Regions from separate parts of the Mesorhizobium abyssinicae genome, predicted to be linked through region 1. Evidence: predicted binding sites of a transcription regulator. Region 1 holds the regulator's gene; each other region holds the start of a gene.
The links. The regulator PhoB, encoded in region 1, activates phosphate uptake and scavenging genes when phosphate is short. The targets are predictions, from matches to a motif close to TGTCATNNANCTGTCAT.
Positions count from the first base shown of each region.

Region 2: PU724_RS20905 (RNA degradosome polyphosphate kinase) is a predicted target of PhoB. The motif match lies at 2,224-2,240, and genes of this name have one in related genera.
Region 3: PU724_RS05560 (LTA synthase family protein) is a predicted target of PhoB. The motif match lies at 2,892-2,908, and genes of this name have one in related genera.

Region 1 covers NZ_JARAKC010000006.1:248,112-252,964, reverse strand. Annotated here, with positions in the region: gene pstB (phosphate ABC transporter ATP-binding protein PstB) at 1-702, shown strand, start outside; gene phoU (phosphate signaling complex protein PhoU) at 726-1,436, shown strand; gene phoB (phosphate regulon transcriptional regulator PhoB) at 1,456-2,145, shown strand; gene PU724_RS16065 (ROK family protein) at 2,149-3,393, opposite strand; gene xylF (D-xylose ABC transporter substrate-binding protein) at 3,659-4,699, shown strand.
Region 2 covers NZ_JARAKC010000009.1:161,894-166,746, forward strand. Annotated here, with positions in the region: partial or broken gene PU724_RS20890 (TIGR02117 family protein) at 1-415, shown strand, start outside; gene PU724_RS20895 (FAD-dependent monooxygenase) at 647-1,882, opposite strand; gene PU724_RS20900 (zinc-finger domain-containing protein) at 1,902-2,147, opposite strand; gene PU724_RS20905 (RNA degradosome polyphosphate kinase) at 2,362-4,557, shown strand; gene ppx (exopolyphosphatase) at 4,554-4,853, shown strand, end outside.
Region 3 covers NZ_JARAKC010000002.1:199,669-204,521, reverse strand. Annotated here, with positions in the region: gene PU724_RS05565 (pilus assembly protein) at 1-889, shown strand, start outside; gene PU724_RS05560 (LTA synthase family protein) at 911-2,839, opposite strand; gene fabD (ACP S-malonyltransferase) at 3,109-4,050, shown strand; gene fabG (3-oxoacyl-[acyl-carrier-protein] reductase) at 4,110-4,847, shown strand.

The DNA of each region.
Region 1 (4,853 bases):
CTGTTCGACGTCAATCTCGACGTCCGCCTCAACCAGGTGACGGCGCTGATCGGTCCTTCGGGCTGCGGCAAGTCGACCTTCCTGCGCTGCCTCAACCGCATGAACGACACCATCGATTCGGCGCGGGTGACCGGCAAGATCACGCTGGACCAGGAGGACATCTACGACAAGAGCATCGACGTCGTCGAGCTCAGGGCCCGGGTCGGCATGGTGTTCCAGAAGCCGAACCCGTTCCCGAAGTCGATCTACGAGAATGTCGCCTACGGCCCGCGCATCCATGGGCTGGCCAAGCGCAAGGCCGACATGGACCAGATCGTCGAATCCAGCCTGAAGAAGGCGGCGATCTGGAACGAGGTGAAGGACCGCCTGCACGAGCCCGGCACCGGCCTGTCCGGCGGCCAGCAGCAGCGCCTGTGCATCGCCCGCGCCATCGCCGTCTCGCCGGAGGTGATCCTGATGGACGAGCCGTGTTCGGCGCTCGACCCGATCGCAACCGCCCGCGTCGAGGAGCTGATCGACGAGCTGCGCCAGAACTACACGATCGTCATCGTCACCCATTCGATGCAGCAGGCGGCGCGCGTGTCGCAGCGCACGGCGATGTTCCACCTCGGCTACCTGGTCGAGGAGGGCGCCACCGACAAGATGTTCACCAACCCCGACGACAAGCGCACCCAGGACTACATCACCGGCCGGTTCGGCTGATTTCCAAGCACGAGGACAGGATCATGGGTGAACATCATACGGTTGCGTCTTTCGACGAGGATCTCGGCGCCATCAGCAAGCTGATCTCCGACATGGGCGATCTCGCCCGCTCGATGGTCGCCGGCTCGACGCGCGCGCTGCTCAATTCAGACAACGCCCTGGCGCAGCGTGTGGTGTCCGACGACGCCATCATGGACGCACGCCAGCGCGAGCTCGACGACCGCGCCATCACGCTGATCGCCAAGCGGCAGCCGATGGCCAACGATCTGCGCGCCGTGGTCGGCTCGATCCGCATGGCGGGCGACCTCGAACGCATCGGCGACCTCGCCAAGAACATCGCCAAGCGCGTCGGCACCGTCGGTCTCAGCGTCACGCCGCGCGACCTTTCGCATTCGATCGACGGCATGGCGCAGCTGGTGCTGATTCAGGTGCAGGGGGTCATCGAGGAATATGCCGCCGCGGATGCCGCGGCGCTTGCCAAGCTCCGCAACGACGACGAGCGCATCGACGTCAAATACACCTCGGTGTTCCGCGAGCTTTTGACCTACATGATGGAAGATCCGCGCAACATCACCGCTTGCACGCATCTGTTGTTCTGCGCCAAGAATCTGGAGCGCATCGGCGACCATGTCACCAATATCGCCGAGAACGCCTACTACGTGCTGACCGGCCAGCAACTGCCCGCCAATCGTCCGAAGCTGGACGAGACGGCGATGTCGGCGCCGGCGGCCTGAGAAGAAGGGTGACGGGCCGATGATCGCGCCACGCATCATGGTGGTGGAGGACGAGGAGCCGCTGGGGGTGCTGCTCCGCTACAATCTTGAATCGGAAGGCTACCAGGTCGAGGTGGTGACACGCGGCGACGAGGCCGAAATCCGGCTGCAGGAAAACGTGCCCGACCTCCTGGTGCTCGACTGGATGGTGCCGGCGGTTTCCGGTATCGAGCTCTGCCGGCGTCTCAGGATGCGGCCGGAGACCGAGCGGCTGCCGATCATCATGCTGACGGCGCGCGGCGAGGAAAGCGACCGGGTGCGCGGCCTCTCCACCGGCGCCGACGACTATCTGGTCAAGCCGTTCTCGACGCCGGAGTTCATGGCGCGCGTCAAGGCGCTGCTGCGCCGCGCCAAGCCGGAAGTCCTGTCCAGCATGCTGAAGGTCGGCGACATCGTGCTCGACCGCGAATCGCATCGTGTCTATCGCAAGAAGAGCGAGATCCGGCTCGGTCCGACCGAGTTCCGCCTGCTCGAATTCATGATGCGCCATCCCGGCCGCGTGTTCTCGCGCAGCCAGCTGCTCGACAATGTCTGGGGCGAGACGATCTACATCGACGAGCGCACGGTCGACGTGCATGTCGGCCGCCTGCGCAAGGCGGTCAACAATGGCCGCATGCCTGACGTCATCCGCACCATCCGCGGGGCCGGATACGCGATCAGGGAAGATTGACGCTCAGGCCACGTTCTTCCCGGTGGCGCCGCCTTTCACCTGCACGCCCGGCGCGAAAATCTCCTGGTCGACGAAGGTCAGTGCGCGCATGGCGCAGCCTTCGCGGATGAGCGGCAATTCGTTCGGCTCGGTGTCGAAGGAGATCGACTTCGAATGCTGGCCGCCGGCGGTCTGGGCGATCGCCTCGCGCAGCGCCGGCTCGATCAGGTCGAAGGCGGCGGCGCTGACGCCGACCATGGCGACGGGAGCTGGATCGATCAGCGCGAACAGGCTGCCGAGGCCGTAGCCGAGCGCCTCGCCGGCCTTGCGGTAGGCCTGGCGCTCCGGGCCGTCGCCGGCGCGCGCCCTGGCGGCGAGCGAGCGCATGTCGGCGTCGCTGACATCGACCGGCTCGGCGTCCTCGCCCATCTGCTTGGCATTGCGCCAGATCGCATAGTTGCCGGCATAGGCCTCGACGCAGCCGCGCCGGCCGCAGCGGCAGAGCGCGCCGCCCGGCCGGTGGATCATGTGGCCGAATTCGCCGCCGGAGGAATGGGTGCCGGTGAACAGCTCTCCCTTCAGCACCAGCCCCATGCCGATGCCGTGCGAGAGCAGGATGGCAATGAAGTCGTCGCGGTACCGCTCGGGATCGCGCCACTGCAGCGCCACCGCCATCATGTTGCAGTCATTCTCCATGGTGGCCGGAACGCCGAATTCGGCTTCCAGAATGTCGGCGAAGGCGATGTCGGTCTGCGGCGTGATCGGTGACCACAACATGGCGCGGGCATGGGTGTCGGTGATGCCCTGGATGCCCATGGCGATGCGGGCGACGCCGCGGACGTCGAGGTCGGGATCCTCGAAACGGCGCCGGACGATGGCCACGCATTCGCCGATCAGCTCGTCGCGCGGCATGATCGCCGTGTCGAGGCGGCGCTGCTCCTCGGCAATGACCTGCCCGGCATAGTCGATGACGGCGACGGAAAGGAAGTTCAGCGACAGGACCACCGTCATCACCGCCGTGGCTTCCGGATTGAGGGCAAGCCCGACCTGCGGCCGGCCGCGCTTCAGCGAAACAGCCTCGTTTGGCTTGCTCTCGGTCAGGATGCCTTCCTGGATCAGGTCGGACGAGATCGCCGAGATGGTCGAATGGCTGAGGCCGGTGGTGGCGGCGATCTCGGTACGCGACGGCTGGCCGGCGCGGCGCACGGCCGAAATAACCATCGCCCGGTTGCGTCGGCGCAGATCGTCGTGGCGGATTCCAACCGACATGCTTTGCCTTCCTCCCGGTCGTCGCGGCCGTTTTTGATTTCGAAGGCCGTCGGCGACACCGTATGAATAGTGGCAGAAGCGGGCCAGCCTGTCATTTATTTATTCCGGAGCTCGAAAAAAATTCGCCGAGGCCTCGGAATCGCTCAGAATCGTTGTTGACAGCGCTCCGCCGTTGGATCATATTTTTTTCGAGGCTCGAAAAAAAGCCTCTATGCCGGCCTCAGGGCCAGTCTGGGTCGCGCCGCAATGGCGCAGGGAGGAAATCATGAAGAAATTCGCAACCGCCATGCTGGCGGGTGTCGCCTTGTCGTTGACGCTCGCGTCGGTCGCCGAGGCGAAGGACAAGGTGATCGGCGTTTCCTGGTCGAACTTCCAGGAAGAGCGCTGGAAGACCGATGAAGCGGCGATGAAGAAGGCCATCGAGGCGGCCGGCGACAAGTATATTTCGGCCGACGCGCAGTCCAATCCCGGCAAGCAGCTGACCGACGTCGAAAGCCTGATCTCGCAGGGCGCCAATGCCCTGATCGTGCTGGCGCAGGACGCTTCGGCCGTCGGGCCGGCGGTGCAGAAGGCGCTGGACGAAGGCATTCCGGTCGTCGGCTACGACCGGCTGATCGAGAACAAGGACGTCTTCTACCTGACCTTCGACAACAAGGAAGTCGGCCGCATGCAGGCCCGCGAAGTGTTCAAGGTCAAGCCGGAAGGCAATTATGTCTTCATCAAGGGCTCGGGCGCCGACCCGAACGCCGATTTCCTGTTCGCCGGCTCGATGGAAGTGCTGAAGGAAGCCATCGACGGCGGCAAGATCAAGAATGTCGGCGAGGCCTATACCGACGGCTGGCTGCCCGCCAACGCGCAGAAGAATATGGAGCAGTTCCTGACCGCCAACGACAACAAGGTCGATGCGGTGGTGGCGGCCAATGACGGCACCGCCGGCGGTGTCGTCGCCGCGCTGACGGCGCAGGGCCTCGCCGGGACCGTTCCGGTGTCGGGCCAGGACGGCGACCACGCCGCGCTGAACCGCATCGCGCTCGGCACCCAGACCGTGTCGGTGTGGAAGGACGCGCGCGAACTCGGCAAGAACGCCGCCGAGATCGCCTCGGCTCTCGCCGACGGCAAGAAGATGACCGACATTGCCGGCGTCAAGGACTTCACCACGCCGGGCGGCAACACCGTCAAGTCGCTGTTCCTGACGCCGGTCGCGATCACCAAGGACAACCTCAACGTCGTCATCGACGCGGGCTGGATCAAGAAGGACGAAGTCTGCGCCGGCGTTGCCGCGGGCGCCGTCGCCGCCTGCAACTGAGGCAGGCCTTCCAGTTTGAAGACCAGGCGCCGCGGCCCATGAGCCGCGGCGTCCATCAAGCTTCGTTTCGCAACGGGCTTCCGGCTTCAAGTGAGCCGGGAAAGCCAATAGAATCATGTTCCGGCAACCGCGCCAGACGGCAAACCGGTGGGAG
Region 2 (4,853 bases), on a different contig from region 1:
TTCGGCTGGGGCGGCCGTGCCTTCTACCTGGAAACGCCGACGTGGTCGGAGCTGAAGGCGGTGCCGGTCCTCAAGGCGCTGACGCTCGACGCCTCGGTGATGCATGTCGATGTCGCCGGCGCAATCAGCGAACCGCATCCCGATGTCGCCGGTTTCGATCATCGACGACGATCGTTTCTCAGCACTGCTCGACTATATAGCGGCGAGCTTCCTGCAGGGACAGAACGGCCCGATGGCCATCGACAATGCCGGCTATTCCCGCTTCGACCGCTTCTACGAGGCCAACGGCCATTTCAACGCGCTGGTCGGCTGCAACACCTGGACGGCAGCCGCGCTGCGCACCGCCGGCCTGCGCACCGGCTGGTGGAACCCGCTGCCGGTGTCGCTGGGGTGGTCGATGCGGTTGTATGATTGAAGCCAATCATGAGCGCCTCATTCCTTCGCGCCCCCCTCTGTCCTGCCGGACATCTCCCCCACGAGGGGGGAGATTGGCGGTTTCGCCGCCGTTGCTGACCCTGCAACGTTGGAGATTGGCGAAAGCCGGAGCGACTGCTGATCTCCCCCCCAAGTGGGGGAGATGTCCGGCAGGACAGAGGGGGGCGCTGTCCCGCCAGCCGATCGCAATTGCGATCGCCCACTAAGGCGGTCAACGCCGCACCACCTTCCGCGCCTCCCACCCGTAGAGCCAGTCCAGATCGGCCGCGAGCTTCTCCGCCGGCCGCGTCGCCAGCACCAGGTTGCGCGCGATCGCCACCGGCCCCCAGGCATGCCAGGCAAGCCGGTTGAGCGCGCCGCGCCTCAGTACCTTCGCGATGCGCGGCCGCCTCAGGTTCTCCCAGACGGCAAGGCTCTGCCCTGGATCGTCGGGGAAGTCGGCGACCATGCCGGCAAGCATCGCGGCGTCCTCTATTGCCATGGCGGCGCCCTGCGCCGCGAACGGCGTCATCGCATGCGCGGCGTCGCCAATGAGCGCGATCCCGGCTGGCGTCGTCCAGCGCTGCTGGGCGACGGTATGGATCGGAAACGCCGTCCACGGGCCGGCCAGCGCGACAAGCCTTGCCAGCGCCGGCGCCGTGCCGCGCATGGCGCCTGAGAGGATGGCCGGGTCGGCATGGCCGGACCAGCCTTCGGCGATGCGCTCGCCCCTGGTGAAGGCGGCGAGGTTGAAGGCGCTGCCTTGGCTCACCGGATAGGCCACCAGGTGGAAGCCAGGATGCAGAAAGGTGGTGACGCAGTCCGTGCCGCCGACCGTTGCAAAGGCTTCTCCGGCGGCACTTTCAGCCGCGACCGTCGCGCGCCAGGCAAGCTCGCCCGAGAAGCGGCTCTTGCCGAAGCCCGGCTCCATGACGGCGAGCTTTTCGCGAAGCGACGACCAGACGCCGTCGGCGCCGACCAGCAATTGGCCGCTGGCCTCGATCCTGCGCCCGTCCGCTTCGACCGTCACCGCAACGCCTTGCGGCCCGGTGGCAAGGCCTGTTACTCGTGCGCCGGTGACGAGTTCGATGTCGCGGCACTCCGCGGCCTGCGCTGTCAGCGCCGCCTGTACGTCGGCACGGTGGGCGACGAGATAGGGCGCACCCCAACGGCTCTCGCCGGCTTGCCCCAGCGGCACCCGCGCCAGTTCACTGAGCGTCGCGGCGTCCTTCAGCACCACCGCCTCCGGCCGCACGGCATGCGGCCGCAACCGATCGAGCACGCCGAGCTGCCTGAGGATGCGCGTTGCGTTGGGGGAAAGTTGGATGCCGGCGCCGGCGGCCTCCAGCCGCGGCGCCTGTTCGAAAATCTGCACGGGACAGCCGCGTTCGGCGAACGCAATGGCCGCGGTTAACCCGGCGATACCCGCTCCGGCGATGACGACTTGCCGGGAGCGCGCGTCGTTCATCAGATGTGTCGCGAAAGTGTCAGGCTGCCTGGTCGATATAGAGGCAGCCCGGCGGCACCGTTTCCGTCGCCTTCAGCTTCGACGAATAGCGGTAGAGCGTCGAGCAATAGGGGCAGACCTTCTCGTTGTCGTCGCCCATGTCGAGGAAGACATGCGGATGGTCGAAAGGCGGGTTGGCGCCCGTGCACATGAATTCCCTGACGCCGATGTCGATCGCCGGATGGCCCGCATCGTTCTGGAAATGGGGAATGGAACCGCCTGCCATCGTCGTCTCCAATTTGGTCTCGGCCTGCTTTCGGCCAGTTGCATCTGGATCATAACCGGCCTCTTTGCAAGATCGATGAAATGAAACTGTCGCAAAAGCCTGTCAGAGGATAAGTTGAGCCGGTTAACCGGCTGGAGCATTTTTGCAGCCAGGCGTAGTGCCTGGCGCCACAAGGATGTTCAGGGAAACCGGGGCAGGGGCAAGAGCAGGAATCATGAACGAACTGAAGCCGGTGCAAAGCGAATTCATCACCATCGAGGCGGCAAGCCCGGAAGCCGGCAATCCAGACCGTTTCGTCAATCGCGAGTTCTCCTGGCTGCAGTTCAACCGCCGCGTGCTGGAAGAATCGCTGAATGCGAACCATCCGCTGCTCGAACGGGTCCGCTTTCTGTCGATCTCGGCCGCCAATCTCGACGAGTTCTTCATGGTCCGCGTCGCGGGCCTCGCCGGCCAGGTGCGCGAGGGCATCGCCCTCAAGAGCCCGGACGGCCGCACGCCGGAGCAGCAGCTCGAACAATTGCTGCGCGAGGTCGAGCGCCTGCAGGAGGACCAGCAGAAAAGCCTGTCGGCGCTGATGCAGCTGCTCAACAAGGAAGGCATCGAGAGCATCACTCGCGACGCGCTGACCAAGGACGAGAGGGCCTGGCTGGAAGAACATTTCCAGGATCAGGTGTTCCCGGTGCTGACCCCGCTGTCGATCGACCCGGCGCACCCGTTCCCGTTCATCCCCAATCTCGGCTTTTCGATGGCGCTGCAATTGCGCCACCGCAAGAACGGCGAGGAGATGAGCGCGCTGCTGCGCCTGCCGGTGGCCCTGAAGCGCTTCATCCGCCTGCCCGACCGCAAGAACCATGTCCGCTTCATCCCGCTCGAGGAAGCGGTCGGCCTTTATATCGGCAAGCTCTTCCCGGGCTACGAGGTCAAGGGCTCCGGCACCTTCCGCCTCATCCGCGACAGCGATATCGAGGTCGAGGAAGAGTCCGAGGATCTGGTGCGCCTGTTCGAGACGGCGCTGAAGCGGCGTCGCCGCGGTTCGGTCATCCGCATCGAGTTCGACATGTCGATGCCGCCCGCGCTGCGCGACTTCGTCGCCGGCGAGCTCGGCGTTTCGTCGAGCCGCATCAGCGTCTTGACCGGTCCGCTGGCGCTGAGCCAGATCTCCGAGATCGTCGCCGTCGCGCGCGACGATTTGAAGTTCACGCCCTACAATCCGCGCTTTCCCGAGCGCATCCGCGAGCATGGCGGCGACTGCTTCGCCGCCATCCGCGAGAAGGACATCGTCGTCCACCACCCCTACGAATCCTTCGACGTGGTGGTGCAGTTCCTGCGCCAGGCGATGGCCGACCCGGAAGTCGTGGCGATCAAGCAGACGCTCTATCGCACCTCCAACGACAGCCCGATCGTCCGAGCGCTGGTCGACGCGGCCGAGGCGGGCAAGTCGGTGACGGCGCTGGTCGAGCTCAAGGCGCGCTTCGACGAGGAGGCCAATATCCGCTGGGCTCGCGACCTCGAGCGCGCCGGCGTCCAGGTCGTGTTCGGCTTCCTCGAACTGAAGACCCACGCCAAGATGTCGCTGGTGGTGCGGCGCGAGGACGGCAAGCTGCGCAATTACGTGCATCTCGGCACCGGCAACTACCATCCGGTCACCGCCCGCATCTACACCGACCTGTCGTTCTTCACCACCGACGCGACGATCGCGCGCGATGTCGCCCAGCTCTTCAACTTCATCACCGGCTATGCCGAGCCGGCCGAGGAGATGCGGCTGGCGGTCTCGCCGTTCACGCTGCGCAAGCGCATCCTGAAGCACATTTCGGACGAGATCGCCCATGCGCGCGAGGGCCGGCCGGCCCGCATCTGGATGAAGATGAACGCGCTGGTCGATCCGATCATCATCGATGCGCTCTACGATGCCAGCCGCGCCGGCGTCGAGATCGACCTCGTCGTGCGCGGCATCTGCTGTTTGAGGCCGCAGGTTCCGGGCCTGTCGGAAAACATAAGGGTGAAATCGATCGTCGGCCGCTTCCTCGAGCATAGCCGCATCTACTGCTTCGGCGACGGCCACGGCCTGCCTTCGGATGGGGCCGTCGTCTACATCTCCTCGGCCGATCTGATGCCGCGCAATCTCGACCGCCGCGTCGAGACCATGGTGCCGATCACCAATCCAACTGTGCATGAACAGGTGCTTGGCCAGATCATGCTGGGCAACATCATGGACAACCAGCAAAGTTTCGACGTATTGGCTGACGGAACCTCCCGGCGCGTCGTGCTTGAGGAGGGCGAGGAACCGTTCAACGCGCAGGAATATTTCATGACCAATCCGAGCCTGTCCGGACGGGGTGACGCGCTGAAGTCGCATGCGCCCAAGCGCATAGCCCAGTTCAAGCGCCGCAAGAAGAACGGCGCCGCGTGATTTCTACTTCCCAGGGCCGGCTCCAGGACCGGCGGCCGCTGTCGATCATCGACATCGGCTCGAACTCGATCCGTCTTGTCGTCTATGAGGGGCTGGCGCGCTCGCCGACCTTGCTGTTCAACGAAAAGATGCTGGCCGGCCTCGGCCGCGGCATCGTTTCGACCGGCAAGCTCGACCCCGAGGCGGTGACCCGCTCGATGGAGGAGTTCCGCCGCTTCCGCGCGCTCTCCGACCAGGCGGGCGCGGAGCACATGTATGTGCTGGCGACCGCCGCCGCGCGCGAGGCGGTCAACGGC
Region 3 (4,853 bases), on a different contig from region 1:
GAAAGGCTGCGTCGAGGCGCGGCCGGGCGCCTACAACATCTCCGACACGCCACCCGATCCGTCCAACCCGGACACGCTGTTCGTCCCCTACCTCGCGCCGGACGATCCCGACGTCGCCCGCAAGCCGTCCGCTTCCTACGGCAATTCGTCGACCGGCTACAACAACTCCTATCTTGACGACACAATCGACAAGATCAAGCTGGCGCTGCCGGGCGCCAACGTCCTCGGCATCGACCTTAGTGGCGTTCTCGACGCCAATGTCAGCAAGGTCGCGCGTTATGTTGCCTCGACCAACAAGATCGTGACCGAGACCGGCAACACCATCACCGTCGGTCCGAATCGCGCCTGCCCGACCCCGATCGTCCCGCTGACCAACGATTTCGACAGCTTGCGCGCCGCCGCAGCCCAGATGAGCGAATGGAACGGTTCGGGCACCAATGTCTCGGAAGGGCTGGCCTGGGGCATGCGGGTGCTGTCGCCGCAGCCGCCCTATACCGACGCCACGCCTTGGAAGACCTCGGGCGTCAGCAAGGTCGTGATGCTGCTGACCGACGGCGAAAACGTCGTCTACGGCGCCAGCGGCCAGCCGACCAAGTCGGACTATACCTCCTACGGCTATCTTGGAGGCGGCCGTTTCGGCTCCGACAACCAGACGGCGGCTGCGCGCAATGTCGATGGCTGGACAAAGGATGTCTGCACGCAGCTGAAGAGCCAGGGCGTGCAGGTCTACACCATGGTGCTGCAGGCCGATACGGCGGCCAACCGCGCGCTCTACAGCGCCTGCGCCTCCGATCCGAGCGACTATTACGCCGTCAATGATCCAAGCAAGCTGCCGAACGTCTTCCAGACCATCGCCAGCAAATTTTCGAAGCTGCAGCTGACGAACTGAACGGCGGGTTCGCCCGCCGGCTCAGCTTGTGTGGGCGACGACCTTGTCGACCGTTTCGGGGAAGAAGTCCGGTGCGGCGCTTCGCTTGCCGAACATCATGTCGTACTGGATCAGCCGGAAATCGTTGATCGCCGGGTCGATCTTCTTCTGCCGCGCCCAGTCGGGCGTCGCCTCGCCGGCCGGCGACAACAGAAGGTTGCGGTCGACGACGCGGTAGCGCTCGCGCAGGGCGCCGAGGAAGCCGGTATAGTAGGGGTGCGTGATCCCGGCCGTGGTCAGGATATGGTAGGGCAGGAAGGCGGGGCTGACGGCGCCCATCTCCTCGGCCGGGCCGGTGCGGTTGGACCAGATGATCAGAGGCGTCTGGTGGTGCTCGAGTGCCGCTTCGGGCGAGGGCTCCTTGCGCGGCGCGACATTGTCCTTGAGGAAGCCGGTCTCGACATAGACCGGCCCGAGCGGCGGCAGATGATCGCCGAAGAAGGCGATCACCGTCGGCCGCTGGCGCTTCTTGGCCCATTCGACCAGCCGTTCCAGACCGCGGTCTGCGTCGGCTGAGCCTTCTGCATAGCTCAGCAGCGATTCACGCGCCCAGGAACTGATCGGCGCCGCGACCTTGTGGGACGGATTGTAGTAGCGGTACGGCTCGTAGGGCCCGTGGTTCTGCAGGCTGACGGCGAACAGGAAGACCGGGTCCTCGCTTGCGTCCGCCTCGCGGATGATCTCGTCGGTCATCGCCGCGTCGGAGGCCAGTGGCCCGCGCTTCTGCATCGGCGGCAGCGTCTCCTCCGAGCGGAAGTCGTTGAAGCCGAAATCGGCATAGACGGCGCCGCGGTTCCAGAACCAGTTGGTGCCGGGATGGATGGCGCGCGCCCTGTAGCCCTCGCTCTTCAGGAAGGTCGCCAGCGACGGCGTCGGCGTGCGCACATACTGCTGGTAGGGGATGGAGCCGGCCGGCAGGAAGGCGTTGGAGAAGCCGGTCAGCGCCTCGAATTCGATATTGGCGGTCATGCCGCCGAATTCCGGCGAGAACATATAGCCGGAGCGCAGCGCCCGCACATTGGGGATCGGGTCCGGCGTGATGGTGACGCCGGGCAGCTTGGTCGGATCCCAGAAGGATTCGCTCATGACGACGATGATGTCGGGCTTCTCGTCCGGCACCGAGGCCGTCACGTCAGGTCTCGCGATCGCCGCGATCGCCTTGTCGGAATAGCCGGCCGGCGCCGAGACATGGGCCATCGGCACGTTGAGCGCGAAAGCAAGCGCAAAGCCGTTGGAGGCGTAGTTCTCCTTCTGGTCCCACATGATCGGGATGATCTGCAGCCGGTCGCGGGTCCACGAGAAGGTGGCGTAGTCCATGATCGACACGAAGAAGGCAAGCAGCGGCACCGTCAGCGTCAGCCGCGCCAGCCGACCCTTGCGGCTGAGGATCGGCACCTTCCGGCGCCACAGGCGCCAGCCATAGACGAGCAGCGACAGGCCGGCCACGATGGCGATGGCGATGGCGACGGCGGTCAGCGGCCGCTCGCGCACCAGAAGCGGCATCAGCGCCATGATCTGGCGGGAGTAGAGGAAATCGGTCGGGTAGAGCGGATCGCCGAGATAGTGCGACTTCTGGTGGCCGACAAAGGCCAGCGCAAGGGTCAGCGGCGCCACGATCATCAGGCTCTGGTGGCTGCGGCCGAGCACGGCGTCCAGCCCGATCAGCACCAGCGCGAAGACGATGATGGTGGTCCAGCCCGGCTTGAAGGGCTGCAGGAAGAAGTCGACGGTGCCGGAAAAATCGCCGCGCACGATCCATTCGATGGCGAACACCAGTATGGCGGAGGCGAGCAGGGTAACGAGGCCGTAGCGGACGATCGGCCATCTCCGCCCCGGCAGATAGCCGGTGGATGGATCGTCTTCCAAGAACTGCGGCGCCACCTTGCCGGCGCCTTTCCTGATCCGTGCCACTTCGATATTCCCCGGCCCACGCTGCGCGCCAATCCGATCGGCGTCATTGAATTGTCATTGAACTGTCACGCAAAGCTAGCGCCTGTGGCGAAAATAAGAAGAGCCAGCAAACGAATCGTGAGCGGTTTTCATCATCAGTGATCGCCAAAAAGCCTTTTGGAACAGGCACTCGGGTGGTGATTTCGCGCCCGGACAGGGTGGCGCGGGCTTGACTTGCCCGTCCGCCTTGCGCCACAGGCAGGTAAAATCAGCCATTGGAGAGCCTCGATATGGCCGTCGCATTCACCTTTCCGGGACAGGGCAGCCAGGCCGTCGGCATGGGCAAGGACCTGGCGGACGCCTTTCCCGAGGCGCGCAGAGTGTTCGAGGAAGTGGACGACGCTCTCGGCGAGAAACTGTCGAAGCTGATCTGGGAAGGGCCGGAAGAGACGCTGACGCTGACCGCCAACGCCCAGCCGGCGCTGATGGCAGTGTCGCTGGCGGCGATCCGCGCGCTGGAAGCGCGCGGATTTTCGCTGAAGGACAAGGTCGCTTACGTGGCGGGGCATTCGCTGGGCGAATATTCGGCGCTTGCCGCCGCCGGCTTCGTTTCGGTGGCGGACGCCGCGCGCCTGCTGCGCGTGCGCGGCAATGCCATGCAGGCGGCGGTGCCGGCGGGCGAGGGCGCCATGGCGGCAATCATCGGGCTCGAGCAGGCCGATGTCGAGGCAGCCTGCGCCGAGGCTGCAAAAGGCTCCATCTGCCAGGTTGCCAATGACAATGGCGGCGGCCAGCTGGTGATCTCCGGCGCCAAGCCGGCGGTCGAGCTGGCGGCAAAGCTGTGCACGGAAAAGGGCGCCAAGCGGGCGCTGATGCTGCAGGTCTCCGCCCCCTTCCATTCGGCGCTGATGCAGCCTGCCGCCGAAATCATGCGCGAGGCGCTGGCCGGCGTGGCAAAGAATTCGCCGGTGGTTCCCGTCGTCTCCAACGTCACGGTCACCCCGACCAGCGATCCCGACGAGATCGCCCGGCGCCTGGTCGCGCAGGTGACGGGCCGCGTGCGCTGGCGCGAGACGGTGGAGTGGTTCGCCGCCAACGGAGTTGCCACGCTCTACGAAGTCGGTGCCGGCAAGGTGCTGTCGGGCCTGGCGCGGCGGATCAACCGCGACGTTGCCACCGGCGCCGTCGGCACGGCAGCCGATGTCGAGGCGGCGCTGGCCGCGCTCGCATAATCCACTGGCGATTTGAACGCACCCGTGTGAAGGGTGCTCTCTGAGATCAGGAGACCAACATGTTCGAACTGACCGGCCGCAAGGCGCTCGTCACCGGCGCATCGGGTGGCATCGGCGAGGCGATCGCCCGCGTGCTGCACAGCCAGGGCGCCATCGTCGGCCTGCACGGCACCCGCCTCGAGAAGCTCGAGGCGCTGGCCGCCGAACTCGGCGACCGCGTGAAACTATTCCCGGCCAACCTGTCCGACCGCGACGAGGTCAAGGCGCTCGGCCAGAAGGCGGAAGCCGATCTCGAAGGCGTCGACATCCTCGTCAACAATGCCGGCATCACCAAGGACGGCCTGTTCGTGCGCATGTCGGATGCCGATTGGGACAGCGTGCTGGAGGTCAACCTCACCGCCGTGTTCCGGCTGACGCGCGAGCTGACCCATCCGATGATGCGCCGCCGCCATGGCCGCATCATCAACATCACCTCGGTGGTCGGCGTCACCGGCAATCCCGGCCAGACCAATTACTGCGCCTCCAAGGCCGGCATGATCGGCTTTTCCAAGTCGCTGGCGCAGGAGATCGCCACCCGCAACATCACCGTCAACTGCGTCGCCCCGGGCTTCATCGAATCGGCCATGACCGACAAGCTCAACGACAAGCAGAAAGAGACGATCATGGCGGCGATCCCGACCCGGCGCATGGGCACCAGCGCCGAAGTCGCCTCCGCGGTCGCCTATCTCGCCTCCAACGAAGCGGCCTATGTCACCGGCCAGACCATTCATGTGAATGGCGGCATGGCGATGATCTGAGCAGCC